Regions from separate parts of the Paraburkholderia sp. EG286A genome, predicted to be linked through region 2. Evidence: predicted binding sites of a transcription regulator. Region 2 holds the regulator's gene; the other holds the start of a gene.
What was found. Region 2 encodes LexA, which represses DNA repair genes until DNA is damaged. Its sites were predicted from a motif close to ACTGTATNNNNATACAGT; they were not measured.

Region 1: dinB (DNA polymerase IV) is a predicted target of LexA. The motif match lies at 12,244-12,261, and genes of this name have one in related genera.

What each region holds. Positions count from the first base shown of each region.
Region 1 is NZ_JBFRCB010000001.1:1,072,101-1,087,260, forward strand. It holds gene AB4Y35_RS04815 (aldehyde dehydrogenase family protein) at 1-288, shown strand, start outside; gene AB4Y35_RS04820 (proline racemase family protein) at 301-1,332, shown strand; gene AB4Y35_RS04825 (GntR family transcriptional regulator) at 1,405-2,112, shown strand; gene AB4Y35_RS04830 (haloacid dehalogenase type II) at 2,177-2,902, shown strand; gene AB4Y35_RS04835 (NUDIX hydrolase) at 2,913-3,551, shown strand; gene AB4Y35_RS04840 (H-NS family nucleoid-associated regulatory protein) at 3,593-3,991, opposite strand; gene AB4Y35_RS04845 (hypothetical protein) at 4,063-4,290, opposite strand; gene AB4Y35_RS04850 (hypothetical protein) at 4,353-4,658, opposite strand; gene lhpH (trans-3-hydroxy-L-proline dehydratase) at 4,852-5,859, opposite strand; gene AB4Y35_RS04860 (branched-chain amino acid ABC transporter substrate-binding protein) at 5,880-7,001, opposite strand; gene lhpI (bifunctional Delta(1)-pyrroline-2-carboxylate/Delta(1)-piperideine-2-carboxylate reductase) at 7,084-8,001, opposite strand; gene AB4Y35_RS04870 (FadR/GntR family transcriptional regulator) at 8,310-9,053, shown strand; gene AB4Y35_RS04875 (phospholipase D-like domain-containing protein) at 9,176-10,951, shown strand; gene dinB (DNA polymerase IV) at 11,021-12,166, opposite strand; gene AB4Y35_RS04885 (enoyl-CoA hydratase-related protein) at 12,767-13,543, shown strand; gene AB4Y35_RS04890 (MarR family winged helix-turn-helix transcriptional regulator) at 13,575-14,009, opposite strand; gene AB4Y35_RS04895 (DJ-1/PfpI family protein) at 14,110-14,706, opposite strand; gene AB4Y35_RS04900 (PLP-dependent aminotransferase family protein) at 14,797-15,160, shown strand, end outside.
Region 2 is NZ_JBFRCB010000003.1:340,410-355,569, forward strand. It holds gene gcl (glyoxylate carboligase) at 1-1,005, shown strand, start outside; gene hyi (hydroxypyruvate isomerase) at 1,095-1,892, shown strand; gene AB4Y35_RS14280 (2-hydroxy-3-oxopropionate reductase) at 1,936-2,841, shown strand; gene lysM (peptidoglycan-binding protein LysM) at 3,292-3,801, shown strand; gene AB4Y35_RS14290 (asparaginase) at 3,889-4,917, opposite strand; gene AB4Y35_RS14295 (CysB family HTH-type transcriptional regulator) at 4,968-5,894, opposite strand; gene AB4Y35_RS14300 (sulfate/molybdate ABC transporter ATP-binding protein) at 5,956-7,014, opposite strand; gene cysW (sulfate ABC transporter permease subunit CysW) at 7,017-7,985, opposite strand; gene cysT (sulfate ABC transporter permease subunit CysT) at 7,982-8,881, opposite strand; gene AB4Y35_RS14315 (sulfate ABC transporter substrate-binding protein) at 9,008-10,066, opposite strand; gene lexA (transcriptional repressor LexA) at 10,359-11,009, shown strand; gene AB4Y35_RS14325 (hypothetical protein) at 11,079-11,456, shown strand; gene AB4Y35_RS14330 (DUF2939 domain-containing protein) at 11,553-12,236, shown strand; gene AB4Y35_RS14335 (universal stress protein) at 12,298-12,768, opposite strand; gene nodI (nodulation factor ABC transporter ATP-binding protein NodI) at 13,089-14,003, shown strand; gene AB4Y35_RS14345 (ABC transporter permease) at 14,062-14,898, shown strand; gene AB4Y35_RS14350 (hypothetical protein) at 14,917-15,160, opposite strand, start outside.

The DNA of each region.
Region 1 (15,160 bases), on a different contig from region 2:
GACGACGAGATGGAAGCCATACGTTCTGCCAACGATTCGCGCTTCGGCCTTGGCGCGGCCGTCATGTCGCGCGACAGCGAGCGCTGCGAGCGCGTGGCGCGCAAACTGCGGGCAGGTATCGTCTGGATCAACTGCTCGCAGCCGACCTTCACGGAGGCGCCGTGGGGCGGCTACAAGCAGAGCGGCATCGGGCGCGAACTGGGCGAGTGGGGTTTGAACAACTACCTCGAAACCAAGCAGATCACGCGCTACGGCAGCGACAAGCCGTGGGGCTGGTACATCAAGTAAGGCAGATCGAACATGCGCTGGAAAAAGACACTTCAACTCGTGGACGTGCACTGCGAAGGCGAGATCGGCAAGGTCATCACCGGGGGCGTCGTGGGCATCCCCGGCGAGACCATGCTCGACAAGATGAACTACCTCAACGAGGTGGACGACAGCCTGCGCAGGCTCGTCGTGCTCGAACCGCGCGGCTGCCTGCAGATGTCGGTCAATCTGCTGCTGCCGCCCACGCGGCCCGAGGCCCACGCGGGCTTCATCGTGCTGCAGGCGGACAAAGCCCATCCGATGTCCGGCAGCAATGCCATCTGCGTCGTGACGGCGTTGCTCGAACTCGGCATGGTCGACATGCAGGAGCCCGAAACGACCGTCGTGCTCGACACGCCTGCCGGTCTCGTCACCGCGCGCGCAACGTGCCGGGATGGTCGCTGCACGGGCGTCGCGCTCGACATGGTGCCGTCGTTCGTCGAACGGCTCGACTTCGGTATCGACACCCAGCAGTTCGGGACGATTCGCGCCGATATCGCATTTGGCGGCGTCTATTACGCGCTCATCGACGTCGGGCAGGTCGGGTTGACCATCGCCCCGGAGAACGCACGCGCGCTAGCCGAGCTCGGCGTGTCGCTCAAGGACGTGATTAACCAGCAGATCGAGATTGCGCATCCGCTGTACCCGCAAATCAACGAAGTCGCCTATGTCATGTTCCGCAACCGCGTGAGCGACGAGTTGTACCAGACCTGCACGACGTTGCCTCCCGGCCGCGTCGACCGCTCGCCGTGCGGCACCGGAAGCTCGGCGAACCTCGCGACACTCGCCGCCCGCGGGTTGGCGGACGTTGGCACGAAGTTGAAGTCGCGCTCGACAATTGGGGGCGAATTCTCGGTGGAGTTGCTCGGCAAGACGGAAGTGGGCGGCCGGCCCGCCGTTTTGCCGCGTGTTCAGGGCCGCGCGTGGGTGTACGGCATCCAGCAGATCGGCGTCGACCCGGACGACCCGCTGGCGGCCGGATTCATGCTCAGCGATACGTGGGGCGCGGGATTTCCGAAGGTCTGAGGCGAGGGGCGGGCAATGTTAAACTGCAAAGCACGCCCGCTTTACCGGGCCCACGACGACGGCGGGAAGACCATGAGCAAAGCGACCAACGAGGCAGAGGCGGGTGTCCGCCGCCATGGCGGACGATACATCTACGAAGAGCTGCGCAGACAGATCCTGACGCTGCAACTCAAGCCTGGCGCGCCGCTGGACGAGGTCTCGCTCGCGGAGCAATTCGGCCTCTCGCGCTCGCCCGTTCGTGACGCACTCGCCCGGCTCATTAGCGAGGGGCTCGTCACGATTCTCCCGAATCGCACGACGCTCGTGACGCCGCTGGAAATCGAAGAATTTCCGAAGTACGTATCGGCGCTCGACCTCATTCAGCGCGCCGTGACCCGGCTCGCCGCGCTGCATCGCACGCAGGAGGACCTCGACATTCTCAGGAAGGCCGACGCCGCGTATATGAAAGCGGTCGAGAGCGGCGATGCCGAGGTGTTGACCGAGCGGAACAAGCAGTTGCACATGGCCATTGCGCATGCGGCAAACAATCCCTATTTCGTGGGGTATTACGAACGGCTGCTGGGCGAGGGGCAACGTCTGACGCATCTGCACTTCGATTACACGGTGACTTCGCCTCACGCGACCAGGCTGGGCAATGACCATAGCGAGATCATCGACGCCATTGCGCGTAAGGACGCCGATCTGGCCGAGAAGCTCGCACACGAACACACGATGCTTTTCCAGAAACGGTTTCTCGATTACATGCGCCAGAACATGACGGAATCGATCGCCATTGTTTGATACGTGGCGTCGAAGCGGGCCTGGACAATGTAATCGCCGCCATGCACTTCCCAAAGGAGTACCCGTGGAATTGACCGACTTCGACACACTGACTTTTGACTGCTACGGCACGTTGATCGACTGGGAAAGCGGCATCTTCGCTGGCCTCGAGTCCCTGATCGAACGGGCCAGGACACCGCTGTCGAGGGACCAGGTTCTGGAGGCCCATGCGCGCCACGAGTCGTCGCAGCAGAAATACACGCCGGCCAAGCGATACCAGGAACTGCTACCGATCGTCTACAAGCGACTGGCCGAGGAATGGGGACTGTCGTTCACGCACGAGGAGTGCATGGCGTACGGGCGGTCGGTGCGGAACTGGCCGGCATTCGAGGACACCGTAACCGCGCTTCAGTACCTGAAAAAGCACTACAAGCTGGTCATACTCTCCAACGTCGACAACGAGACCTTCAGCTACAGCAATGCAAGGTTGCAGGTCGCGTTCGACGCCATTTTCACGGCGGAAGATATCGGCTCGTACAAGCCATCGCCGCGAAACTTCGAGTACATGCTAGAGAAGCTGGGCGAGCGTGGCATCAAGAAGGAAACGATCCTTCACACTGCCGAAAGTCTTTTCCACGACCACAAGCCCGCCAGTGAGTTTGGTCTGGCGTCGTGCTGGATTTACCGCCGTCATTCGCAGCCGGGCTTTGGCGCGACCATGAATCCCGGCTGGCAGCCGAACGTCGCCTTCCGCTTCAACAGCATGGCGGACCTTGCGCAGGCGCATCGGGAAGCCGCGGCGAAAAAGTGAGGCGCTATTGATGCCCACGCCCGCCGAACACGAATCGCTGAGAGCACGCCTTGCGCAGGCGCGCCGGCTACTGGCACTTGCGCAAACGGGTTTGCAGTACGCGACGAGCCCGTTCGACACGGAACGGTACACGGAAATCGCCAGCATCGCGCATCAGCAACTCGCGGAAATGGCGTCGATGCAAACCGGCGATGTCGCCGCGCTCTTTGCTTTCGAAACGGGATACGCGAATCCTAAACTCGATGTCCGATGCGCCGTCTTCAATCCGTCCGGTCAGATCCTTCTCGTGCGAGAGGCCGTGGATGGTTTGTGGTCCCTGCCCGGCGGCTGGGCCGACGTAGGCGTTTCCCCCGCTGAGAACGCGGCAAAGGAGGCGCGTGAAGAAAGCGGCTACACCGTGAATATCGTTCGACTATTGGCCGTGTGGGACATGCTCAAGCACGGACATCCGCCTTCCGTGTTTCACATCTGGAAGCTGGTTTTCCTTGGGGAAATCGTGCGCGCAGGGGAAATCGCCGGAGCCGAAACCGACGCCGTTCAATTCTTCGATATCGATGACCTTCCAGCCTTGTCGCAAGGCAGGATTCTGCCGGAACAAATTCGACGACTGGATGCGCTGCGCAATAACAGTGGCGTCGAATTCGACTGAAGTTTCTCGTTGACGCCGGGGCGGCAGCTAACGGTGATGCTTCAGGCGGCGCCGGAGTGTTCCGCTCTGACGGTTGCCAGGCGGCTGCCGGCAAAGGGGTCCTTGCGCCAATCCACGCTTGGGGTTTTCACTGACTGCTGTTCAGGTTCAGCCGCCTCGCCGACGGCAAAATGCTCGAGCGACTGCCCCGCGCTCGTCGCTTGCACCACCCACCGCGGGGCGTCGCCCTTGCCGTCCCACGTGTGGCCAGCCGCATCCCGGTAACGTGCGGCGCGCATTTGCGCGGCGTCTGCCGCAATGGATGCGGCGATATCTTCGGGTTCAATACCAAATTCGGCCATCCGACGCCGCAGATAGGCCACGATGCTTTCGCGTTTTCGTTCGTCCATTTCTAGTTGTGCTTCGCTCTGAATGCAACTCTTGAGCAGAATATAGCGCAAGTCGCGTGCCGCCAGGATATCACAGCTTGAATAGGCGTCCCTGGCGGCGGTAGCGAAAGGTCCAGCGGGAATCAGGTGCTTAGCTTCTGGGAGCGTTCGGCTTCATGTTCCGCGGCCCGATCCTCCGCATGTTTTTTCGCAACGTGATGTCCCACGATGCAGCCGCCAACGGCTCCAGCAACGGCGTGGTGGCCCGCATAATGTCCGGCTACGCCACCCACGACAGCGCCTTTGAGGCAGCCGGCGGCATGTGCGCTTCCGGCGGCCGCCAGTCCCAAAGTGGCCGCCGCGGCAAGCATTCTAATTCGATTATTGACGTTCATGATAAACACTTGTGTGAGATTTGAGTTCTGGAACCGGCTCAATTGCCCCAGCGGCCATTGTCGTGCCACTCGCGCTCACGCCATTGGTGTTCGCGACGCTCGTGTTCGCGCCATTCGTGCTCCCGCCACTGACGCGCGCGCCAGTCATCGTCGCCGCGCCAGGCCACCGCGACCGGAGGAGGCGCGTAGGCAACGGGCGGCGGAGCAACGTACACCGGTTCAGCCGGGGCGTAGGCGGCGCCAGGCAGGTTGACCCCCACGGCCAGATCGACATGCGCAAACGCTGCGCTCGAAGCAGCCAGTGCGGCCGCGCCCAGTACCACGCCGAGAATCGTCCTTTTCATTTCACTACTCCTCCGCACGTGTCGTGCGTTTCTGGTCAGCACGGTTCGGAGTGTAGGCGGCGAGCCCGGACACAGGTGCAACGGCGGTGCGAGTTTCGTAACGGCGCGTTATTTCGATTGTTGCGATACGTAAAAAAGCGCGGACGCTGATTCACAGCGTTCCGCGCCAACGGGTACCACGAGGAGGAAGGGGCTAGCGGACCAGGAACCCGTAAGTCAGCGGGTCGCGTTCGTCGACGATCCAGGTCGCGAAGCCGCACACGAACGCGTTGCCTTCGACTTCCGGGATCACTGCCTGGAAGTCGCCGACGGTCGTCTCGCTGAGCACGCGTCCTTTGAAGACCGTGCCGATAATGGACTCGTTCACGAGGGTCTCGTCCTTGCCGAGTTCGCCACGCAGATACAACTGGGCGACGCGTCCACCTGTGCCGGAGCCGGTCGGCGAGCGGTCCACTTCGCGGTCCGCGAACACGCAGCAGTTGGCTTGCGTCGAGCCTTCGTGGCGCGGTGCATTGGCGATGATGGTGCCGTAAATGTGGTTGATTTCGGGGATCTCGGGATGCTCGACAGGGTAGGCCCTGTTCGCGGCTTGCTTCACCTCTGCGCCGAAGCGGATGAGTTCCTCGACCGACGACTCGCGCACGGCAAGGCCATGCGGTTGACCGTCGGTATAGAAATAAAACGCACCGCCGAAAGCGATGTCGCCCTTCACCGTGCCGAAGGACGGCGTCTCGACAGTGACATCGCGCTTCCAGATGAACGAGGGGACGTTCACGAATCGCACGCTGCCGGCGTGTTCGCCATCCCACTGAACGAACGCTTCGATAAAGCCACAGGGAGCGTCAATGCCGACACGCGTTTCCGGAACACCGCGCTGCACCCAGCCAAGCTCGACCGCTGCGGTGGACAGCGCGATCACGCCGTGTCCGCAGTGGTCGCTGTAGCCCTCGTTGTGCAGGAAGATGATGCCGAAGTCGGCGGTGGGGCTGACCGGTTCGGTCAGATAGCCGCCATACATGTCGGCGTGACCGCGCGGCTCGAACATCAACGCGGTGCGGATTTCGTCGGCGTTTTCCTTGAGCCACGCACGACGCTTCACGATCGTGTCGCCGGGCAGGCGAGGCAATCCGCTGGTGACGATACGGAACGCTTCGCCGCCGGTATGAACTTCGACGGTCGTTATGGTACGAGTAGTCTTCATGATCTTTTGACGTTATTGGCTCACTGACCGTACGGAACCGGCAGGCCGTCCTTGATGATGTAGACGGTCGTCGGCGCGCCCACGAGGTCGCCGTTCGCATCGAACGAGTAAGTGCCTGCGACGCCCTTGTAGTCGGTCTTCGCCAACTGGGCGACGAGCTTCGCCTTGTCGGTGGTGGTGCCGGCCTTGACCATTGCGTCGGCGAGCAGTTTCACGCCGTCGTAGTAGTTGACGGCATAGACCTGCGTGTCGGTGTGGTAGGTGTCCTTGTACTTCTTCAGGAAGTCACGGCCGGCCGCAGTCTTGTCGAGCGCGACGCCACCCTGCGCGCAATACACGATCGACGCGGCTTCGCCCGCGACCTTGCCCATGTCGGCCGAGCAGATGCCGTCGCCGCCCAGCAACTTCGCACGCAGTCCGCGTGCGCGCATCTGCTTGGCCATCGGGGCGCCCTGAGCCGCGTATCCGCCGAAGAAGATGACGTCGGGGTTCTTCGCCTTGATGGTGGTAAGGATGCCCAGGAAGTCGGTCGCCGACGAGTTGGTGAACTCCCGGTCGACGATCTGGATGCCGTTCGCTTTCGCCTCCTTGATGAACTGCTCCGCCACCCCTTGCCCATATGCCGTGCGGTCGTCGATCACCGCCGCGGTTTTCGCCTTCAACGTCTTCGCGGCGAACTGGCCCATCGTGCCGCCCAACTGCTCGTCGCTTGCGCCGATACGGAAGATGTTCTTGAAGCCTTGTTTCGTCAGCGCCGGATTCGAAGCGACGGGGAGAATCGGAATACCGGCGGTGTTATAGACACGCGATGCCGGAATCGCCACGCCGGAGTTGTACGGCCCCATGACGGCAACCACGCCGCTGTCGACGAGCTTTTGCGCGACCTGGACGCCGACCTTCGGGTCCGCCTGGTCGTCTTCCGAATCCAGTTTGAAGGTCACCTTCTTGCCGTCGACCGTCACGCCGCTCTTGTTCAGTTCGTCGATGGCGAGGCGGGCGCCATTTTCGTTGTCCTTGCCGTTCGGCGCCTGCGGGCCCGTTAGCGGCGCCGAGTGACCGATGGTGACGACAGTTTGAGCTTGTGCGGTGAGGGCGAAGCCGGCGGCCGTGACGACGGCGAGGGTGGTGGCGAGATGGCGCATGATGTCTCCGGATTATTGGACTGCCAGGCGAAAGCGAACTTGCACTGCTGCTGTGATGGCGCGGCGCCGTCACGAACGACGTTTAGCGCAGGGCGTCGCGAGCGACCCGGCATGCCGCCAGGTCCCATGCTGCACAGCCTACGCTCTTGAAGAGAATGGGTTTCGTCGCGTGGAATTCTCCGGCGAGGGCATTGGCCAGCGGGGAAACAGCGTTCCAGTCCACGTTGGCCTGGATGAGGTCACCGGCTTCGTGTTTCGCGCCGACGGGGTCATCGACCACCCAGGCACTGCCATCGACGGTTTGGCTGGAGATCTCGGCCGCATCGGGCGTGAACGCGCCGACGCCCACGACCAGGCGGCCCGTGCGTGCGGACTCCGTATACACCGGCGTTTTGCTGGTCGTCAGCGTGATGACGACGTCCGCGGTTTGAGGAATCGCGTCGCTTTCGAGCGCGGTGAGATTAGGCGCTGCAGCGCGATTGCGTGCAACGAATTCGTCCGCATCGGCCTTCGAACGGCCCTTTGCCCGCAACTGCGCCTCCGGGAAGATGGCCGCGAGCGCTTCCGCGTGATTGGCGGCCTGTTTGCCGGTCCCGATGAGGACGATTTCCCGCGGAGGCGTTCGATGCAGGGTCTGGATGCCGAGCGCCGTCACAGCCGCCGTGCGGCGCCCCGTAACGGTCGGTCCGTCGAGCACGAAAAGCATTTCGCCCGTGGACGCATCGCATGCGATGACCTGACCGTGAATGGTCGGCAACTGTCGACTGGTGTTGGTCGGGCAGACATTGACCAGCTTGTGAATGGCGATGTCTGGCGCGCTCGCCGGCATGGACAGCATCAAGCCGCCTTGCTGGATGGGGATGGCCAGACGCTCGGGACTGACGACCTTGCCGGCGCCGTATTCGACGACGGTCTCGGCCAGCGCGCGTACGAGGAGGCGGTAGTCCAGCAGCGCAACCGTCGCGGCCGCGTCGAAATTTCGGATGTCGCGTGAGGTCATTCGGAAGCCTTGGGTTCTGGGTGTCGAAAAGCGGATGCATGCGGCCAGGGGCTTTCTGGCTTCAGTCCGGCCAATTTCTCGGGGAGCGGTGTGGAACGAATCTATACCACTAGTGGGTGAATGGCAAGCCAATCTGTGCCGATCTGGTGTCGACGTGGGCTTTTATCCGACCAAAAAGTCGCAATGGGGGCGGAAAGGTGGTTCGGAGTTTCCCGATTTTTAGCGTGGACGCGCCGTAGTGGGCATCAGGAAGTGGTCGCGAAAGTGGTATATTTGAGAACCACCTCACGCCGCACCGGGAACACACGATGGCATCCGCTCGCTTCGAACTTGAAGGCAACTTTCGGCCCCTGCAGATTTACGAGCAGGTGTCGGAAAAGATCCGGGCCGAGATCCGCAGCGGCCGATTCCTGCCCGATGCCCGGCTACCGTCGGAGCGCGAACTGGCCACGCTCTTTGGCGTTGGGCGGCCTGCCGTGCGCGAAGCCATCGGACAATTGCAAAACGAGGGCCTGGTTGTGACGAAGCGCAACTCGGGCACTTACGTGGCATCCACGGCCGACCAGATTCTCGCCGCGGCGCCGAGCGTGGAAACGCAGCCCGGGGAATCCATATCGGACTTCAGCCCGTCGGCGACGCTCGACGTGCGCCTGATCCTCGAGCCCGCCATTGCAAGGCGAGCGGCGGCACGCAAACAGCGAGACCGGCTGGCCGAGCACTATCTGGACCAGATGGAGACGTTGACGGACGTGGCGACGCCCGAAGAGCGCGCGCTGTGGAACAACAGCGACCGGCTCTTTCATCGTCAACTGGCGGTGATGACGGGGGATGCGTTGCTGGCGAAGCTCGCGGAAGAAATCGCATCGACCATGGACCAGTCGCTGTGGAAGCGGCTCAAGGACGACGGGATTTACGACCCGGCTCGCATTCGACTGTACGTGGCCGAGCATCGGCTGATTTACGAAGCCATTGTCTGCGGAGACGCCGATGCGGCGGCGTTCTATGTCGAGCAGCATATTCATCGCGTGCAAAGAGATATCACACCGCAGTAGTGAGTTTGTCGCGGCTCTGGGCAGCGTCATCGAAACGACATCCAGGCAACATACTTCGTTCACCGTTTCAACAAACTGATGGTTGAAACTGGGGCCTTTGGCTAACACAGCAGAGGTCAACGATGTCGACGAAGGTCCGCAGCTATCTCTCCCCGACGCTGGTTTTACTCGCGCTCGACTGGCCAGACGGTGCGACACGTGCCGACTTCCTCGGTTTCGCCATTGAGCGGGCCCCGGGTTTCACGAGCCCGGACGGAAAAACCCATGACGCGAGCAGCTGGCTCCCCAATCGAATCACCTTCAACGGGCCGGTGCCGGATGGGAAGCCCGATGCGCCTTCGAACATCGCGCCGATTCAAAAATTCATGTGGTGGGACGCGCGTATCGAAGAGGCCGACAGAGGCAAGCAGTTCAAGTACACGGTCTATCCGGTGGTCGGTACGCCGGACAATGTGAATCTGCTGACCGCGGAGGCGAGTTCGGTTGACGTCACGCTTCCGGCGCATATCGAAGACGGCGTGGGTACCTGGTTCAACCGTGCGGTGGTGAGCTCACAGGCTTTCGCACGACAGGTGAAGGCCATGGGAATCGACCCGCATACCGCGCCGCCGGCCGCACAGGCGCTTGAACTTCGAACATGGCTCGCCAACGACATGCAACTCGTGTTCAAGGAAATATTCCTGGACGCGTCGCGCGCGGCGGCTGCCGTCTATCACCTGACCGACCCGCTTTGGGCGATTCCGGCGTTCAAGGAGTTTGGGAGTGCTCACGGCAAAGCGAATGTCGCCGTCGTCTACGACTCGCACCTGGTTCGCGAAAAAGGCAAGCCGCCCGCACCATCACCGAATCAACCCGCGGTCGATGAACTAGGCAGCGTCGTGACGTTCTGCCCGCGCGACAAGACGCATATCATGCACGACAAGCTCATCGTGACGGACCGGGGCGATCGGCAAGGCAACCCGGCATTTGTCGTGGCAGGGTCTGCGAATTTCACGACGGAAGGCATTACGGAACAGGCCAACGTGCTTCACCTGTTCGATTCGGCCGACCTCGCGAAACTGTACGACGACAGAACGAAAGCCATTGCCAGCAATCCGCCGATCAACCAGACCGCTGAACTCACGAATGGCTGGTCCGATTCCGTGACGGTGGGAAGCGCAGCGGTGCGTGTTTGCTTCTCGCCGGAAACGAAAACCCGACGTACCCAGATCGATACCATCGTCGAAGCGATAGGAAAGGCGCAGCACTCCGTCCTGTTCTGCCTCTTCATGCCGACCGACGAACCGCTTCGCGACGCCTGCTTTGCCGCCGGCGACAAGGGGCTGATGATGTTCGGGCTCGTCAACAACATTAGCGAAAAGTCCGCTGAGAATGCGCAAGAGGCGCAAAAAGCGGGAGAAGCCGTGAGCACGACTGCGCTGGCAAACCTCGCGCTCTATCATCGAAGCAGGGAAAACCGCGACGTCATCGACGCATCGTACTTTTCCCCGGCAACCGTGCCCGAAGGATTCGAACCCGAGCTGCGGCTCTTTCCTGGCGAAGTCGCGCCCAGTTACGCTCCGGTCATCATCCACCACAAGTTCATTGTGATCGACGCCGAAGGAGGCAATCCGATTGTCTACACGGGCTCGGCCAACATGAGCAACAACTCCGAGCATTTCAACGACGAGAATCTGCTCGAAATAAAAGAGACGCACATCGCCGGCATTTACCTCGCTGAATTCATGCGGCTATACGAGCACTATCGTGCCCGCGCCGTTGGCATCGAGGAGCAGCAGCATAGAACCGTGCAGCGGCTGTTGTTGCAGCCTGACCGTAAATGGGCCGACAAGTATTACAAGGCGAATAGTCCCGAAGAGAAGGCACGGATTGCATTGGCATCGGATCCGGCCAGTTGATGCATTCGCTTCTGTGTTTGCGTAGTCACCGCGCACGCCTCGCACGACGGGGGCGCTGCGCGTTGCCGGCTAAAAATCCAGCGTGAATTGAGGCGACGCGTTACTGGAAGCTTCTCCGGCGTGCTGGAGGTTGCCGGCCTTGACGCCCAGCAGCCTGATGGATTTTACGAGTTCGACTCTTTTCAGGCACTCGGTCGCCGCGCGCCGCAACGCTTTCGCATCATCAATAGGCTCAGGAAGCGTGACATCACGCGTGACTGTCTTGAAGTCATTGAAGCGCAGCTTGATGCCGATCTTCCTCGCCAGATAGCCCTTGCGCTGGAGGTCGAGCGCCACCTGTTCGCATAGGCGGGTAAAAGCGGCGCCCAGTTCCTGTCGGTGGCGTACCGCGTGTAGATCGCGCTCGAACGTGGTCTCGCGACTCATCGAGACGGGCTCGCTATACGTCACCACCGGCCTGTCATCGAGTCCGTGTGAGACTCTGCGCAGCCACGCCCCGTAGCTTCGTCCAAAGTGCTCGACGAGCCAGTGCTCGTCGCGTGCAGCGATCTCACCGATCGTCGCGATTCCAAAAGACGCGAGCCTGGCGGCCGCCTTGGGGCCGACGCCGTTGATCTTGTTTGCGGCCATTGGCCAAATCCTCGATTGCACGTCCTCCAGCGTCAGGATGGTGATGCCGTCCGGCTTTTGCATATCGGAGCACAGCTTGGCAAGCAGCTTGTTTGGCGCGATGCCGACGGAGCAGGTGAGATTGGTGGCTTCGAAGACCGCGGACTTGAGCTTGCGCGCGATTGCCTCGGAATCCCCATTCGTGAGTGAAACATCTGCGTAGACCTCGTCGATTCCAACGTCTTCCATGCTCGAACTGATTGACCGGACGGCATCCTTGAACAGTCGCGAGTAGGTTCGGTAGAGGTCGAAGTTCACTGGAAGGAGAATCGCATCCGGCGCTAACCGGGCGGCCTTCATGGCGGGCATGCCGGAATGAACGCCGAGTGCGCGAGCCTCATAGGTCGCGGTCGTCAGAACCCCTCTGCCCACATAGTCGCGTAGCCGCGAGAACTCGCGTGTGCCGTCCGGCTTCGTTCGGGGCGCGTCCGAGCGACGACCGGCAACCACCATGGCTTTGCCTCGTAGTTCGGGATACTGCGAAAGTTCACACGACGCAAAGAATGCGTCCATGTCGATGTGGGCTATGCGCCGTTCATCTGGCATGCCTTGGTACTCAAAAATAGCTCTCGATGGCTCCGCGCGACCGACACGCCACGTTGCGTTTTGCGGATATTCCCGGAACTGTACATTTATACAGTAATTTTGTCTGGATGCTGAATCTGATTCGGAGATATTTTTTGAGTGCGAAAGGGTTCGCAAACGTCTTCTTATGTGGCCTCCCGACCTACCTGAGCGCGGAAACAAAAAAAGCCCGCCGGCGTGGCGGGCTGATGCGACGAGGCCGGTGAAACAGCCTCTCATGGTGTCAGTCCTGGCGCGGGTGCAAACGCCGGTAGACGCTCCAGATCGCCACGCCGGCGATCACGATAACGGCGGTGAGAATAAGCATGTTCAGTCCTCCGGTTGCTTGTCTGTTTCGTAATGCCTCAATGCTACGGAGCCTGCGTGCGCGCGAGGAGTGGCGCGACGTCGCGAATGGAGTACCTGGTCGAATTCCGGTCCGCTACGAGATTCAGCGTTCACACGTCATCAGGAGCGGGGGTTCGCGAGCAGGCCCCAAATTGCATGGCATCGACCCTCCGGTTTACTTTGCATGCGAACTACCTATATACTTCGCATGCAAACTAAATTTCAGGAGAGCACATGAGCGCGGAAATTCACGTCGATCAAGCCGACGGCATTCTGACGATTACGCTTGCCCGACCGGACAAGAAGAATGCATTGACGAATGAGATGTATGGCACGCTGGCCGACATCATCGAGAACGCGGAGCACGACAGCCGTGTGCGCGTATTGCTGGTGCAAGGGGACGGAGACATGTTCACCGCGGGCAACGATGTGGGCGAGTTCGCAGCCATAGCATCGGGTAAGGGGCCCAGTGAGCGACACGTGCATCGCTTTTTGCATGCGCTGGCGAAGTCGAGCGTGCCTATCATCGCGGCGGTCCAGGGCAAGGCGGTCGGTAGCGGCACGACGATGCTACTGCACTGCGACTACGTTCTGCTCGCGCCGGACGCAGAACTGATCACCCCGTTCGTCAATCTCGCGCTCGTCCCCGAGGCGGCGTCCAGTTACCTGCTGCCGCTGCGCGTGGGCCACGTGCGGGCCTTCGAGATGTTTGCGCTGGGCGAGTCGCTCGACGCGCAAACCGCTGTCGCGTGGGGTCTTGCCAACAAGGTCTGCGCAAAGGAGCAACTACGCGACGATGCACGCAGGATGGCCGAAAGAATCGCCGCCAAGCCGGCCGGTTCATTGAGCGCCATGAAAAAGCTGATGCGCGAAGCCGAAACGCTGGTTGCGCAAATGGACAGCGAGAGCGCGAAGTTTCAGGAGCGGCTGACGAGCGCCGAGGCAAGGGAGGCATTCGCGGCCTTTGCCGAGAAGCGCAAGCCGGACTTCGCGAGGGTTGCCCAGCACTAGCCAGTGCCTTGCTGACCGGCCACGGTCGAGGTTACGCGTCGCCGTCTTCGGCGAGCGGAAACTTCGTCTGCAGGCTGGTCAGCCACCGCGCCACGACGTCGATCTCCGCTTCCGTAAAGCCTTCGGTCAATCTGGCGTTCAAGTCTTTCATGCGCAGCTTCGACTTTTGGCGGGCGGTACGTCCTGCCTCCGTCAACCACAGGCGCGACGCCCGGCCATCGGTCTCGTCGGCCCGACGTTCGATCAACCCTGCCTTTTCTGTCCGGTCAGCGAGACCGCTCATGCCTGGTGCGCCCAGATCCAGCGCGGCAGCGGCTTCGCTCATGAGTGCGCCGTTGTGCTCACCCAAAAAAAACAGCAGCCCCGCCTGGGCCGCTGTGACGCCGCCGCCGGCCGCACGTGTTTGCGACCACCGTTGCAGCCGGCGCTGTCCCACATTCAATAGATAGACGAGGCGATGTTTCATTTCCGCGCAGATAAAATTTGTGCGATTTAGTTCGCGTGCGAATTATATCATGCGGTGATCGGCCCTTCGAAACGGCGCGCAGACGTTCCGTAGCTTCCGGTTAAAGGAATGGCGAAATGTTTTCGATCGCGCGCGTCGCGTAGGTTTCCTTCTCTCCCACTGGCGCCACGTAGTGAATCACGCTGCGCGCAGCTTCGACGCCGGCGAGGCGCGCGATCACCCAGGCCGCGAGATAGTGCGATGCGAGACACCCGCCCGCCGTCGCGACATTCCCACTGGCCACGAACGGCTGATTGAGCACGGCTACACCCGCCTCTTCGACCCACGGCGTAGTAGTCAGGTTCGTGCATGCGGGAACGCCCTGCAGCAGGCCCAGCTTCGCGAGTATCAGCGTGCCGGAGCACTGCGCGCCAAGCAGCTGGCGCGTTGGGTCGAGCCTGAGTTGCGACATCAGCGCGGGATCGGCGGTGACGTCGCGCGTCCGTACGCCACTGCCGATCAACACCGCGTCGGCTCCGCATGCTTCGTTCAGCGAAACTTGCGCCTCCAGCACGAGCCCATTCATTGAACGCACACTGGAGGCCGGGCTGGCAATCGAAACCCGCCAGTCGGGTTGCCGGACCCGGTTGAGGAGGTTGAATGCGATCAGCGAGTCGAGTTCGTTGAAGCCTTCGAAGGTCAGAATGGCGATGTGCATGGCGCCCTCATACGGTGGAAGCGGTTGTGTCGAGCCATGGTAGGGCGGACAATCAATACAATCAAATTATTGTCATGGATACATTGGGCCATGCCGGAACCCCGCTACAAACCGCTGGTCGATCGGCTCGCCGCCGAAATCCGCGCGGGCCGTCTGCGTCCCGGCACGCGTCTGCCCACGCACCGCGAGCTGGCTGCGCGCGAGGGCCTGGCGTTGGTCACGGCAACGCGTGTCTATGCCGAGTTGCAGGCGATGGGGCTCGTCAGCGGCGAAACCGGCCGCGGCACCTTCGTCAAGGAGCCGCTGCCCCGCGGCCAAGGCATCGATCTGCATGCGTGGAGCGCAGACACCGTGGACCTGAGCTTCAACTATCCGTCGTCGCCCGATCAGACCGACCTGCTCAGGGCAGCACTGCGCCAGCTCGCGGCGGCCGGTGACCTGGAGTCGCTGCTCC
Region 2 (15,160 bases):
CACCGCTACGGCAACGCCACGATGCTCGCCTCCGACTTCGTGCTCGGCATCGGCAACCGCTGGGCGAACCGCCACACGGGCAGCGTCGAGGTGTACACGAAGGGCCGCAAGTTCGTGCACGTCGATATCGAACCCACGCAGATCGGCCGCGTGTTCGGCCCCGATCTCGGCATCGTCTCGGACGCGAAGGCCGCGCTCGAACTGTTCGTCGAAATCGCCAGGGAATGGAAGGCCGCGGGCAAGCTGAAGGACCGCAGCGCGTGGGTGGCCGACTGCCAGCAACGCAAGCGCACGATGCTTCGCAAGACGCACTTCGAGAACACGCCGATCAAGCCGCAACGCGTGTACGAAGAGATGAACAAGGCGTTCGGCCGCGACACCTGCTACGTGAGCACCATCGGCCTGTCGCAGATCGCCGGCGCACAGTTCCTGCACGTGTACAAGGCGCGCAACTGGATCAACTGCGGCCAGGCGGGCCCGCTCGGCTGGACGATTCCCGCGGCACTCGGCGTGCGCGCAGCCGATCCGACGCGTCCCATCGTGGCGCTCTCGGGCGACTACGACTTCCAGTTCATGGTCGAAGAGCTGGCCGTGGGCGCGCAGTTCAAGCTGCCGTACGTGCACGTGGTCGTGAACAACTCGTATCTCGGCCTGATCCGCCAGGCGCAGCGCGCGTTCGACATGGACTTCTGCGTGCAGCTCGCGTTCGAGAATATCAACGCGCCTGAAGTGAACGGCTATGGCGTCGATCACGTGACGGTCGCCGAAGGCCTCGGCTGCAAGGCCCTGCGCGTGTTCAAGCCCGAAGAGATCGCCCCGGCGCTCAAGCAGGCCCAGGCGCTCGCCGCCGAGCACAGCGTGCCGGTCGTCGTCGAAGTGATTCTCGAGCGTGTGACCAACATCTCGATGGGCACCGAGATCGACGCGATCAATGAGTTCGAGGAACTGGCCGAAAAGCCCGAGCACGCGCCGACTGCCATCAGCGCGATGAATGCCCTCGACTGAGCGCTTTCGAGCCCGCATCACGGGCAGCGCGCAAGGCATCGGCGCGCTGCCTGACTTCCTTTACTGACCGACCAGCGAGACCCAGCACCATGCCAAAATTCGCCGCGAACCTCACCATGCTGTTCAACGAAGTGCCCTTCCTCGACCGCTTCGCAGCGGCCGCACAAGCGGGCTTCGACGCCGTGGAGTTCCTGTTCCCGTATCCGTACAAGGCCGCCGAGCTGGCCGAGCGCCTCGAGGTCAACGGGCTCAAGCTCGTCCTCCACAACCTGCCCGCCGGCAACTGGGAAGCGGGCGAGCGCGGCATTGCCTGCCTGCCCGAGCGCCGCGGCGAGTTCCAGGAAGGCGTGGGCCGCGCGATCGACTATGCGAAGGCGCTGAAGGTGCCGCAACTGAACTGCCTCGTCGGCATTCCGACGGCCGGCGTCGATCGCGACACGGCGCTCGCCACCATCGTCGAGAACCTGCGCTACGCCGCGGGTGAGCTCAAACGCGAAGGCATCCGCCTGCTGGTCGAGCCGTGCAACTCATACGACATTCCCGGCTTCGCGCTGAACCGCTCGGCCGAAGCGCTCGACGTGATCGAAAAGACCGGCTCGGACAACCTGTTCCTGCAGTACGACATCTATCACATGCAGCGCATGGAAGGCGAACTCGCCGCGACGATCAAGAAGCACTTCGCGAAGATCGCCCACGTCCAGCTCGCCGACAATCCTGGCCGCAACGAACCCGGCACGGGCGAAATCAACTACCCGTTCCTGTTCGATCTGCTCGACTCGCTCGGCTACGAAGGCCACATCGGCTGCGAGTACAAGCCGCGCACGACGACCGTCGAGGGCCTCGGCTGGCTGCGCAGCGCGAAGCAGCGCACCGCCGAACTCGCCTGAGCCCCTACGCACATTCACGCATTCGCTTTCACGGAGACACAAGATGGCAAAGATTGGCTTTATCGGACTCGGCATCATGGGCGCGCACATGGCGCGCAACCTCATCAAGGGTGGCCACACGCTCGCCGTGAACGGCAAGTATCCGGTACCCGACGACCTGCGCACGCAAACCGAAGTCGTCGCCGATTCGACGGCTGTCGCGAAGGTGTCGGACATCGTCATCGTGATGGTGCCGGACACGCCTGATGTCGCCAACGTCCTGTTCGCCGACGACGGCGTCGCCAAGGGTCTCTCGGCCGGCAAGCTCGTGATCGACATGAGCTCGATCTCTCCGCTCGAAACGCAGCAGTTCGCCAAACAGATCAACGCGCTCGGCTGCGACTATCTCGACGCGCCGGTCTCGGGCGGCGAAGTCGGCGCACGCGAAGCCACGCTGACGATCATGGTGGGCGGACCGCAGAAGTCGTTCGATCTTGCCAAGCCGCTGTTCGATCTGATGGGCAAGAACATTTCGCTCATCGGCGACAACGGCGCGGGCCAGACCTGCAAGGTGGCGAACCAGATCATCGTCGCGCTGAACATCGAAGCCGTGGCCGAAGCGCTGCTGTTCGCGGCACGTTCGGGCGCGGACCCCGAGCGCGTGCGCAAGGCCCTGATGGGCGGCTTCGCTTCGTCGCGCATTCTCGAAGTGCACGGCGAGCGCATGACCAGGCGCACGTTCAATCCGGGCTTCCGCATCGAGCTGCACCAGAAGGACCTGAACCTCGCGATCGACGGCGCGCGCAAGCTGGGCATCGCGCTGCCGCATACGGCGAGCGCGCAGCAGCTCTTCAGCGTGTGCGCCGCGAACGGCGGCAAGGCATGGGACCACTCGGCCATGATCCGCGCGCTCGAAATCATGGCGAACTTCGAGATCGCCGAGCCGCAAACGCAAGTGAAGGCGGCTTGAGTTTTAGCCGTAGCAGGCAGCAGGACGGCGGTTTGCGCGACGCAACGCGCGGACCGCCCGCAGAACCGGATCACGCATACCGGCTCGCGCGCAACGACTGAAGCGCACGAGCCTCCCGTGGGGCGCTTCGCGGCGGCGGCAACCGCCGCGAGGCAAATCGGTGCCGCTCTGGGCTGAGGGCGGCCAGTGGGGTCCGAAAGCGGCGCCCGGTGACGACGGGGAAGCCTTGGTCGGTCAGACGTCGTCATCGGGTGTCCGCGTGTCGGATGCCCGTTTTTCTTTGCCCTCTCTTTTCTCTCCCCGATTTCACACTCTTTGACGCTGCCCCGATGGACGCCTTCGCGGCCGCGTTTCTAGAATTGTGCTTTCATCCGGCTGTCACGCAGACGGGTCAAGGTGGACACGACGCGTGACCACCCAGTCATTTCCAGCACGTGAGGAGTGTGATCGATGGGCATTATCAATTTCATCAAGGAAGCAGGCGAAAAACTGTTCGGCACGGCTGCAGCGCCGGCCGCCGCCGCGGAACCCGCCGCCGCACCAGCAGACCCCGCAGCGAATCTCGCCGAACTGAACCAGAAGGCCGGCGACGCGATCGCGGCCTATATCCGCTCGCAGGGCCTCGACGCCGACAACCTCGGCGTGACCTACGACGGCGTCTCGCACACGGTGACGGTCACCGGCAACGCCGCCGACCAGCCGACGAAGGAGAAGATCCTCGTCGCGGCCGGCAACGTGCAGAACGTCGACAAGGTCGACGACCAGATGACCGTCACGAACCCCGCGCCCGAAGCGCAGCACCACACGGTCGTTGCCGGCGACAACCTCTGGAAGATCGCCGAAAAGTACTACGGCAGCGGCGCGAAGAACGACGCGATCTTCGAGGCGAACACGCCGATGCTCAAGAGCCCGGACAAGATCTATCCGGGTCAGGTGCTCGTGATTCCGCCGCTGCAGTAAGCGCGGCGCCACGCACGCACGGCAAGAAACGCAACGGGCCTGGCGGAGCGATCCGCCAGGCCCGTTTCTCCTTGTGCGCGGCCAGCCTCAGTACGTGTCGAACACGTCCTGCAGTCCCGCCTTGTCGGTCGTGCCCGCTGCCAGCGCGAGCAGCAGCAGCACACGCGCCTTGTACGGGCTGAGCGTGCCCGACGAGACGAAGCCGAGCGTATCGTCCTTGGCCGCGCCGTTGTGCATCACGTGACCCGAGCCGACGCGCGAGGCACGCACGACGGCCACGCCCTTGGCGGCCGCTTCGGCCAGCGACTGCTGCAACGCGCCGTGAATCGAGCCGTTGCCGGTGCCGGCCACGACGAACCCATCCACACCGGCGGCGACGAGCGCTTCGACCGCCGCGCGCGACACGCCCGCGTAGCTCGTCACGATCTCGACCTGCGGCCATTGCGCCGACGCCGCAAACGGCGCATCGACCGTATGCGGGCGCAGCGCGCGGCGCTGGAATTCCACGCGGCCATCCTGCACCCAGCCCAGCGCGCCGATTTCCGGCGACTGGAAGGCATCCACCGCGTAGGTGCTGACCTTCGCGACGTCGCGCGCGCAATGAATGCGGTTATTGAACGCCACCAGCACGCCCTGCCCGGCCGCGGCCTCGCTCGCCGCGAGCGTGACGGCATTGAGCAGGTTGAGCGGGCCGTCGGCGGAAAGCGCCGTGGCGGGCCGCATGGCCGCCGTCAAAATACATGGCTTCGCGCTCTTCACCGTGAGATGCAGCAGGTACGCGGTTTCTTCGAGCGTATCGGTGCCGTGCGTGATCACCACGCCGTCGACGTCGTCGCTGGCGAGCAGTTCGTTCACGCGCTGCGCGAGCGTGGTCCACAGCGCAAGCGACATGTCCTTGCTGTCGATGCTCGCGATCTGCTCGGCATGGATCTGCGCGATGGCGTCGAGGCCCGGCACCGCTGCGAGCAGTTGCGCGACGCCGATCACGCCGGCCTGGTAGCCCGCGGTGTTCGCGGCGTCCGCGGCGGAGCCCGCAATCGTGCCGCCGGTGGCGAGCACGGCGATGCGCGGCAGCGTGCTGGGCGCTGCCGCGGAAGAGGAAGTGGAAGTATTCATGGCGGCGATTTTAAGCGATCCGCCGCCCGCCGAGAAAATCAGCGCGCTTTTCAGGTTGCCTCGCGCAGCTGGCTCGCGATCTGCTGCTCGGTCAGCTGCGGCGCGAACATTTCGATGAGCCGGTACGCGTACTGGCGCAGGAACGCGCCCTTGCGCAGGCCCACGCGGGTCGTGCTCGCGTCGAAGAGATGCTCCGTGTCGAGCGCGACGAGTTCGCTGTCGCGCTTCGGGTCGTAGGCCATCGCCGCGACGATGCCCACGCCCATGCCGAGTTCGACGTAGGTCTTGATCACGTCCGCGTCGATGGCGGTCAGCACCACGTCGGGCACCACGCTCGCCTTCGCGAACGCCTGGTCGATATGCGAGCGGCCCGTGAAGTCCTGGTCGTAGGTGATGACCGGATACTCGGCCACGTCTTCGAGCGTGAGATTTTCGCGGCCCACGAGCGGATGCGTCTTCGGCACGACCACCACGTGATGCCACGAGTAGCACGGGAACGTGACGATATCGGGGAAGCGGTCGAGCGCCTCGGTCGAGATGCCGAGGTCGGCCTCGCCGTTGATGATCATCTGCGCGATCTGCTGCGGATTGCCCTGGCGCAGCGCGAGGTGGACCTTCGGAAACACTTCGCGGAACTGGTGCACGACCTTCGGCAGCGCGTAACGCGCCTGCGTGTGCGTCGTCGCGACCACGAGGTGGCCGCTGTCCTGGTCGGCGAACTGGCGCGCGACGCGGCGCAGGTTCTCGGCGTCGAGCAGCATGCGCTCGATCAGCTGATGCACGGCCTTGCCCGGCTCCGTGAGGCCGGTCAGACGCTTGCCGCGGCGAATGAAAATGTCCACGCCGAGTTCGTCTTCGAGATCCTTGATCTGCTTGGAGACGCCCGATTGCGACGTATACAGCACGTTCGCGACTTCGGTCAGGTTCATGTTCTGCCGCACGGCTTCGCGCACGAAGCGCAACTGCTGAAAATTCATGGTCTTCTCTCCGGGACTGCTGACCGATTATTCGTTTTTGTCGATGTGAGCACTGTAACGCTCATTGCGCCGGAAATACGCGCAGCCCGCGCGGCACCGCCGTCACGCCCTCGCCCACCGAAAGCCCCAGCGCGCGCCACAATTCGCGGTCGAGCTCGGCTTCGAGCGCGCCGCCCGTGCGGCTTTCCAGCTCCACGCGCACCGAGCCGCCCAGCGTCACCACGCGGCGCACGTCGACCACGATGCCGTCGCGATGATCGCTCGCTTCGCGGTGCAGCACGAGGTCGTGCGGCCGCACATAGGCGAGCGCGGGCCCTTCGAAGCCCGCGTGCACGGAGATCGGCTGCGCCGCGCCCTCGGCGACGAAACCGCGTGCATCGACGCTGCCGCGCAGCCGGTTCGCGGCGCCGAGGAATTCGTACACGAAGGACGTCTGCGGATGATCATAGACGTCCTGCGGGCTGCCCACTTGCTCCACGTGGCCATGATTCATCACGACGATGCGATCGGCCACCTCGAGCGCCTCCTCCTGGTCGTGCGTAACGAAGATCGTCGAGATGTGCAGGTCGTCGTGCAGGCGCCGCAGCCACGAGCGCAACTCCTTGCGCACCTTGGCGTCGAGCGCGCCGAACGGTTCGTCGAGCAGCAGCACCTTCGGCTCGACGGCGAGCGCGCGCGCCAGCGCGATGCGCTGACGCTGGCCGCCCGACAGCTCGGACGGATAGCGCTGCGCGAGCCAGTCGAGCTGCACGAGCTTGAGCAGCTCATGCACCTTTTCGCGAATCACGGCCTCCGAGGGCCGCTCGCTGCGCGGCTTCACGCGCAGGCCGAAGGCCACGTTCTCGAACACCGTCATGTGGCGAAACAGTGCGTAATGCTGGAACACGAAGCCCACCTGACGCTCGCGCGCGCCCACCTCGCCCACGTCCAGGCCTTGCAGCACGACCTGGCCCGCGTCGGCGTATTCGAGGCCCGCGATCACGCGCAGGAGCGTGGTCTTGCCACAACCCGAAGGTCCGAGCAGTGCAACCAGTTCGCCCGGCGGAAAGTCGAGCGAGACGTTGTCGAGGGCGGTGAAGTCGCCGAAGCGCTTATGCAGATTGCTGACGGTGATGCCCATGTTTACTGCTCCCCTGCTTGAATCGGTTGGCGCACGGCGCGAGGCGCTGCGTGTTGTGAGACGTGTTGCGCGGCCACGGGTTGCGGGCCGGCGTAGGCGGGAATCTCGTCCGCGCCGCGCAGTTCCGACGAAAGGCGGCGCTCCGCGAGCAGCTTCAGGCCGAGCGTGACGAGCGCGAGCAACGCGAGCAGCGATGCCACGGCAAACGCCGCCGCGAAGTTGTACTCGTTGTAAAGGATCTCGACGTGCAGCGGCATCGTGTCGGTCTGGCCGCGAATATGGCCCGACACCACCGAAACCGCGCCGAACTCGCCCATCGCGCGCGCATTGCAGAGAATCACGCCGTACAGCAGGCCCCAGCGGATATTGGGCAGCGTCACGCGGCGGAACATCTGCCAGCCCGAGGCGCCCAGCACGTGGGCGGCCTCTTCCTCGTCGTTGCCCTGCGCCTGCATCAGCGGAATCAGCTCGCGCGCGACGAACGGGAACGTCACGAAGATCGTGGCGAGCACGATGCCCGGCACCGCGAAGATGATCTGCACGTCGTGGTCTTCGAGCCACGGCCCGAGCCAGCCCTGCGCACCGAACAGCAGCACGTAGATGAGCCCCGAAATCACGGGCGAAACCGAAAACGGCAGGTCGATCAGCGTGGTCAGCAGCGCCTTGCCGCGAAACTCGAACTTCGCGATCGCCCACGAAGCCGCGAGGCCGAACGCCAGATTCAACGGCACCGCGATCGCCGCCGTGATGAGCGTGAGCCTGATCGCGGCGAGCGCGTCGGGATCGACGAGCGACGTGAAGTAAAAGCCAATGCCCTTCGACAGCGCCTGCCAGAACACGGCGACGAGCGGCACCACGAGAAACAGTGCGAGAAACGCGAGCGCGATGCCAGTCAGCAGCCAGCGCACCCACGCTGATTCGGTGACCGGGTCGGGACGGCGCGTGCTGCGTTGTTGCGGCAGCGTGCTCATTGCGCACCTCCCGCGACGGTAGCGCCCACCACGGCATTCGGCGTGCTGCCGCCCGAGACGCCGCGGCTCGTGCGGCGCTGCAAATACCACTGCAGCGAATTGATGAGGAACAGCATGACGAACGACACGCAGAGCATCATTACGGCGAGTGCCGTCGCGCCCGCATAGTCATATTGCTCGAGCTTCGTGATGATGAGCAGCGACGTGATCTCCGACTTCATCGGCACGTTGCCGGCGATGAAGATGACCGAGCCGTACTCGCCCAGCGCACGCGCGAACGCGAGCGCGAAGCCGGTGAGGAGCGCCGGCAGCACCGCGGGCAGCACGACCCGGCGGAACGTGAGCCAGCGCGAGGCGCCGAGGCACGCGGCGGCCTCTTCCTGTTCGCGCTCGAAGTCCTCGAGCACCGGCTGCACCGTGCGCACGACGAACGGCAAGCCGATGAAGGTCAGCGCCACGAGCACGCCGAGCGGCGTGAAGGCGATCTTCAGACCGAGCGGCTGCAGGAACTGGCCGATCCAGCCGTTGCCCGCATACACGGCGGCGAGTGAAATGCCCGCCACGGAAGTGGGCAATGCGAACGGCAGATCGACGAGCGCATCGATCACCCGTTTGAACGGGAACGTATAGCGCACGAGCACCCACGCGAGCAGGAAGCCGAATACCGCATTGATCAGTGCCCCGCCGAGCGCGGCGCTGAACGTGAGCCGGTACGACGCGATCACGCGCGGCGACCACACGGCGCGCACGAACTGGCTCCAGTCGAGTGTCGCCGTCTTGAGAAAGGTGGCGGCAAGCGGAATGAGCACCACGAGGCTCAGGTAAGCCACCGTGATGCCGAGCGTCAAGCCGAAGCCAGGCAGCGCACTGGGCTTGCGCAATCGAAACGTTGTCATGCTCATCGTCCAGACATGGGTTGCGCGATTCGTGCGTTGCCAATTCGCGCCGAAAAGCGCGCCCGTAGGCGCGCTTCGTTGTTATGCGGTCACGTCGTTATGCGGACCGCGTACTGCCTGACAACTTTACTGCGGCTGGTAGATCGAATCGAACACGCCGCCATCTGCGAAATGCGTCTTCTGCGCGTTGGGCCAGCCGCCGAAGGTGTCGTCGACCGTGTAGAGCTTGAGCTTCGGAAACTTCGCCGTGAGCGCCGCCGGGACCTTGTCCGAACGCGGACGGTAGAAGTTCTTCGCGGCGATCTCCTGGCCCTCTTCGCTATAGAGGAACTGCAGGTAGGCCTCGGCCTCCTTGCGCGTGCCCTTCTTGTCGACGACCTTGTCCACCACGGCGACCGGCGGCTCAGCCAGAATGCTCACGGAGGGCACCACGATCTCGAACTTGTCCGGGCCGAATTCCTTGAGCGAGAGGAATGCTTCGTTCTCCCATGCAATCAGCACATCGCCGATGCCGCGCTGCACGAAGCTCGTCGTCGCGCCGCGTGCGCCCGAATCGAGCACGCCCGCGTTCTTGTAGAGCTTCGTGACGAAGTCCTTCGCCTTCTGCTCGCTGCCGCCCGGCTGGTGCAACGCATACGCCCACGCCGCGAGATAGTTCCAGCGCGCGCCACCCGAGGTCTTCGGATTCGGCGTGACGATCGAGACGCCCGGTTTGGTCAGATCGTCCCAGTCCTTGATGTGCTTGGGGTTGCCCTTGCGCACGAGGAACACGATGGTCGACGTGTACGGCGAGGCGTTGTCGGGCAGACGCTTTTGCCAGTCCTTCGCGACGATGCCCTTGTTGGCGAGCGCGTCGATGTCCCATGCCAGCGCGAGCGTCACGACGTCGGCCTGCAGGCCGTCGAGCACCGAGCGCGCCTGTGCGCCCGAGCCGCCATGCGACTGCTTGATGGTGAGCGTTTCGCCCGTCTTCGCCTTCCACTGCTTGATGAAGGCTTCGTTGATGTCCTGGTACAGCTCGCGCGTCGGATCGTAGGAGACGTTGAGCAGCGAGGTATCCGCGTGAGCGGCGATGGGCGTCATGGCCGCCATCGCCGTGACCCCGACGAGCGGCACAACGCCGATGACCAGTTTTGCCGCCAGTGTTTTCAGCCAGCCCGCGCGCCCCGTATGTGTCGTGCCCATCTATCTGTTCTCCGTTCTCGTGTGTGCTCGTTTGCGCTCATTGTTGAGTTGCAGCTAACGATGGAGGCCAGTCTAGCGATCCGCTTACATTATTAAAAATGATGTTTTTTCATTTTTTAATACGCAAAAGTGGTAAGGACAGAGGAAGTCGCTGCTGGAGCGCGGTTTCATCCGCGCAAACACGGGAAAGCGGCCTGATGGCAACGCTCAGTCGATGAACTTCAAGTAACACTTGAAAAGTGGCGAGTACTGTATAAAAATACAGTTACCTGTTCAAACATACAGTGGCGCCATGACCAAACTCACCGCACGACAGCAGCAGGTTTTCGATCTGGTTCGCCGGGCCATCGAACGCACGGGCTTCCCGCCCACGCGTGCCGAGATCGCGGCGGAACTCGGCTTCAGCTCGGCCAACTCCGCGGAGGAGCATCTGCGTGCGCTCGCGCGCAAGGGCGTGATCGAACTGGCTGCGGGCGCCTCGCGCGGCATCCGCCTCGTGCCGGGGCCCGACGACCTGCCGCACCAGTTCACGCTCCCGCACCCGAGCATCATGCAGCTCTCGCTGCCGCTCGTCGGGCGCGTCGCGGCGGGTAGCCCGATCCTCGCGCAGGAGCACATCTCGCAGAACTACATGTGCGACCCGGCGCTCTTCTCGAGCCGCCCCGACTACCTCCTGAAGGTGCGCGGCCTGTCCATGCGCGACGCCGGCATCCTCGACGGCGACCTGCTCGCCGTGCAGAAGAAGGCCGAAGCGAAAGACGGCCAGATCATCGTGGCGCGCCTTGGCGACGACGTCACCGTGAAGCGCCTGAAGCGCCGTCCGAACGGGCTCGAGCTGATCGCCGAGAACCCCGACTACGACAATATTTTTGTCGAGGCCGGCAGCGCGGAATTCGCGCTCGAAGGCATTGCGGTCGGCCTGATCCGCCCCACCGAATTCTAAGCAATCCGTCTGCGCGCAGTTCACGCAGAGTTTGCGCACGCACCGTCTGCGCACTACCTGGAGAGAGTCATGGAACGCCTTGCCCGCCTGCTGCCCTTCCGCCAATTCGGCCGTCTTCGCCATCTCCGTGGAATCGCCTCGTGCGCGGTCCGCGAAGTGCGCGGTTCGGCTGCCGCGCTGAGCGGCTCGCTTTTCGAAGACTCGCCAGAGATGGTGGCGGCCAGCACGGCCGACCTGCCCGTGCTGCCCTCGGCCCAGCCCGCGTTTGCGCGCGTGTCGCTCAACAGCACGCTCAACACCGAACAGCCCATGCGCCGCGCGCCCGTGCGCGTCTATCAGGGCCCGTCGCGGCTCATCCTCGTCGGCACGGTCGACGCGGTTTGCCGCGCGATCGACCGCTGCATCGCCGAGCAGCACAGCGACCTGCCCGCGGCGCTCGCGAAGTAAGCGGCAACACGGCTTAAATGTGAGAAGAGGTTACGGGCGGGATCGTTTCGCCTGGTTTGCGGTCAACATCGTGTTTGAACGATTTGCCCTATGCCGATGACGGAATCTCTCTCTACCCCGCGTAAGACCCAAGGCTGGAAGAAACCCGTTGCGATCACGGTTGCCGTCGCAATGGTGGTTGCCGCGATCGGCTACGCCTATGCGTCGCCCTATATCGCGGTGAAGCACATGAAAGCCGCCGCCGACGCGCGTGACGCCGTCGCGCTCAACGAGTACGTCGATTACCCTGCGCTGCGCCTGAGCCTGAAACAGCAGGTGGGCGAGATGCTGCATCGGCGCGTCGAGGGGCAGCACAGCAGCAATCCGCTGCTGATCCTCGGCGCCGTGATTGGCGCGGCATTGATTAGTCCGCTCGTCGATGCCTACGCCACACCGGAAGGCGTGGCCGCCCTGCTCGATGGCATGCCGCCGACGGGCAAGCCCGGCGACCGGCCGCACGCGCCGCCACCGGCGGAATCCGGCGCGCCATCCACGCAATCGGCGGAACCGGCGCAATCGGCACCCGCCTCTGCCGCGCCACCGGCCCCGGCGGCATCCGGCAATCCCGCGCCCGAGGCCCGGCCAGTGACCACGGCCGGCTATCGCGGCCTCAACGAGTTCGCGCTCACGTGGGACCGCGACAGTACGGGCGAGCACTACGCCGCCATCCTGCAGCGTCACGGGCTCTTCTCGTGGAAGCTCTCGGCCGTCGAGCTCGACGAAGGCAACGTCTCGAACTGAGACAGACCGGCAATGACAGCCGAGCCAGGCCGGTTCTCTACGAACCGGCCCGCTTGATCCGCTATGCGGCGGCTTGCTGCTGCTTTTCCTCAGCCGCCGACGAACACGCCACGAGAATGCTGCACGAGACGCGGTCGAGCAGCGGCGTGTTGCCCGCGCCCATCCACCAGCGCGAGAGCCCCGTGCGGCAGCGGTGGCCCACCACCACGAGGTCGGCATTCAGCTCGTTGGCCAGATTCGCGATTTCGTCGATCGGATGACCGAACGCGAAATGCCCCTGAGCGCGCACGCCGCGCTCGGTTAGCCAGTCCACGCCTTCCTGAAGGATCTCGCGCGCCGTTTCTTCGAAGCGGCCGCAGGCCACGTCGGTCAACAGGCCGGCGCTCTGGGCGATCGTCGAACGCATGTCGACGACCGAGAGCAAATGCGTCTCGGCTTGCAGATCGAGTGCAAGATCGGCGCCGCAACGCAGTGCCTTGCGGCCTTCGCGCGAGCCGTCGTAACAGAGCAGAATTTTTTTATAGCTCGCCATGATCGCTTCTCCCCGCCCGCGTGATTTGCAGGCTGTGCGATTCTCATGATGGTGCGCCGCAATTCCACATGCAAGGGCTGGAAAACGCCAGGTGTGCATCGAAAAACGCCAGATGTGTCGCGACCGGCGCACGCATCTTGCTCAGTGCTGAATGCTTGCCGTGACATGCATTTGCCCCTGCATTGTCAAACCGCTTCGAAGCGAGGCCCGACCCGCCACGCAGCAATGCACTAAAATGGGCCGCCTTGTTTCGTGCGATTTTTCGTTCGGTACTTCGAGCGACTCGCGCGATGCCCGTTCGACTCACGTTCAACCGGTCCATGCCAGCACCCGCCATCGAATTCGAGCAGGTCATCAAACATTACGGAGACAGGGCGGTCGTCAACGGCCTGTCGTTCGACGTCGTTCCCGGCGAGTGCTTCGGACTGCTCGGCCCGAACGGCGCGGGGAAAACCACGACGCTGCGCATGCTGCTCGGCATCGTTTCGCCCGATGCGGGTCGCATCAGCCTGTGCGGCGAGCCGGTGCCGGCGCGCGCACGCCACGCCCGCCAGCGCGTGGGGGTGGTGCCGCAGTTCGACAATCTCGACCCCGACTTCACCGTGCGCGAGAACCTGCTCGTGTTCGGCCGCTACTTCGGCTTGTCCGCGCGCGAAACGCGCGACCTCGTCGCGCCGCTGCTCGAATTCGCGCGCCTCGAAAGCAAGGCCGACGCGCGCGTGGGCGAGCTCTCCGGCGGCATGCGCCGGCGTCTCACGCTCGCGCGCGCGCTCGTGAACGACCCCGACGTGCTCGTAATGGACGAGCCCACCACGGGCCTCGATCCGCAGGCGCGGCATCTGATCTGGGAGCGGCTGCGCTCGCTGCTCGCGCGCGGCAAGACGATTCTCCTCACCACGCATTTCATGGAGGAGGCCGAACGGCTTTGCAATCGCGTCTGCGTGATCGAGGAAGGCCGCAAGATCGCCGAGGGCGCACCCAAGGCGCTGATCGAATCGGAGATCGGCTGCGACGTGATCGAGGTGTACGGACCGGACCCGGTGGCGCTGCGCGACGAACTCGTGGGCGATGCGAAGCGCACGGAGATCAGCGGCGAGACGCTGTTCTGCTATGTGGACGACCCCGCGCCCGTCCATGCGAAGCTGCGCCATCGCTCCGATTTGCGCTACCTGCACCGGCCCGCGAATCTCGAAGACGTGTTCCTGCGGCTCACGGGCCGCGAGATGCAGGATTAACGGCGGCTGGATTAACGGCGGCAAGATCGACGGCGGCGTACGAATCGCCAAGGACACCATGCAGACACGCACCAACAACCCGACGCCCTCGCGCCCCGAGCATGCGAGCGTGCGCGAGCCGCGCGCCGCGCTGCCTTCGAACGCCACGCACTGGATGGCCGTGTGGCGGCGCAACTATCTGGTCTGGCGCAAGCTCGCCCTCGCGTCGATGTTCGGCAATCTCGCCGACCCGATGATCTATCTGTTCGGTCTCGGCTTCGGGCTCGGGCTGATGGTCGGGCACGTCGACGGCGTCTCGTACATCGCGTTTCTCGCGGCGGGCACGGTGTCGTCTTCGGTGATGATGTCGGCGAGCTTCGAGTCGATGTACTCGGGCTTCTCGCGCATGCACGTGCAGCGCACGTGGGAAGCGATCATGCACACGCCGCTCACGCTCGGCGACGTCGTGCTCGGCGAGGTGATGTGGGCCGCGAGCAAGTCGGTGCTCTCGGGCGTGGCGATCATGGTGGTGGCGGGCCTGCTCGGCTACGCGAGCTTTCCTTCCATGCTGCTCGCGCTGCCCGTGATCGCGCTCGCGGGCCTCGCGTTCGCGAGTTGCGCGATGATCGTCACCGCGCTCGCGCCGTCCTACGACTTCTTCATGTTTTATCAGACGCTCGTGCTCACGCCGATGCTGCTGCTCTCCGGCGTGTTCTTTCCAATCGCGCAGCTGCCCGCGGCCGCGCAGCACATCACGCTGATGCTGCCGCTCGCGCACGCCGTTGCGCTGATCCGCCCCGCCATGCTCGACCGGCCTGTCGAGCAGGCCGGCCTGCACCTGCTGGTGCTCGCGATCTACGTGGTGGTGCCGTTCGCGATCGCATCCGTGCTGTTCCGCCGACGCATGATGCGCTGAAACGGCACCGCGAGGCGCTCAGTCCTCGTCGTCGCCCCAGGGAATATCGACGTCTGAAATAAACGCGACCGTCGCGAACGGGCCGCCTTCCTGGCGGCCGACCTTGCCGTCGGCGCGATGCCATTCCACGCGGAACATCGTCGATTGGGTCTGGGCGAGCAAACGCACCGTGCGGATCTCTTCGGGATCCGACTCCTCCACCGGGCCATCGAGCGAAACCAGCAGCGACTGCGGCCAGAGACCGTCGGCCGGGTCGTAGATG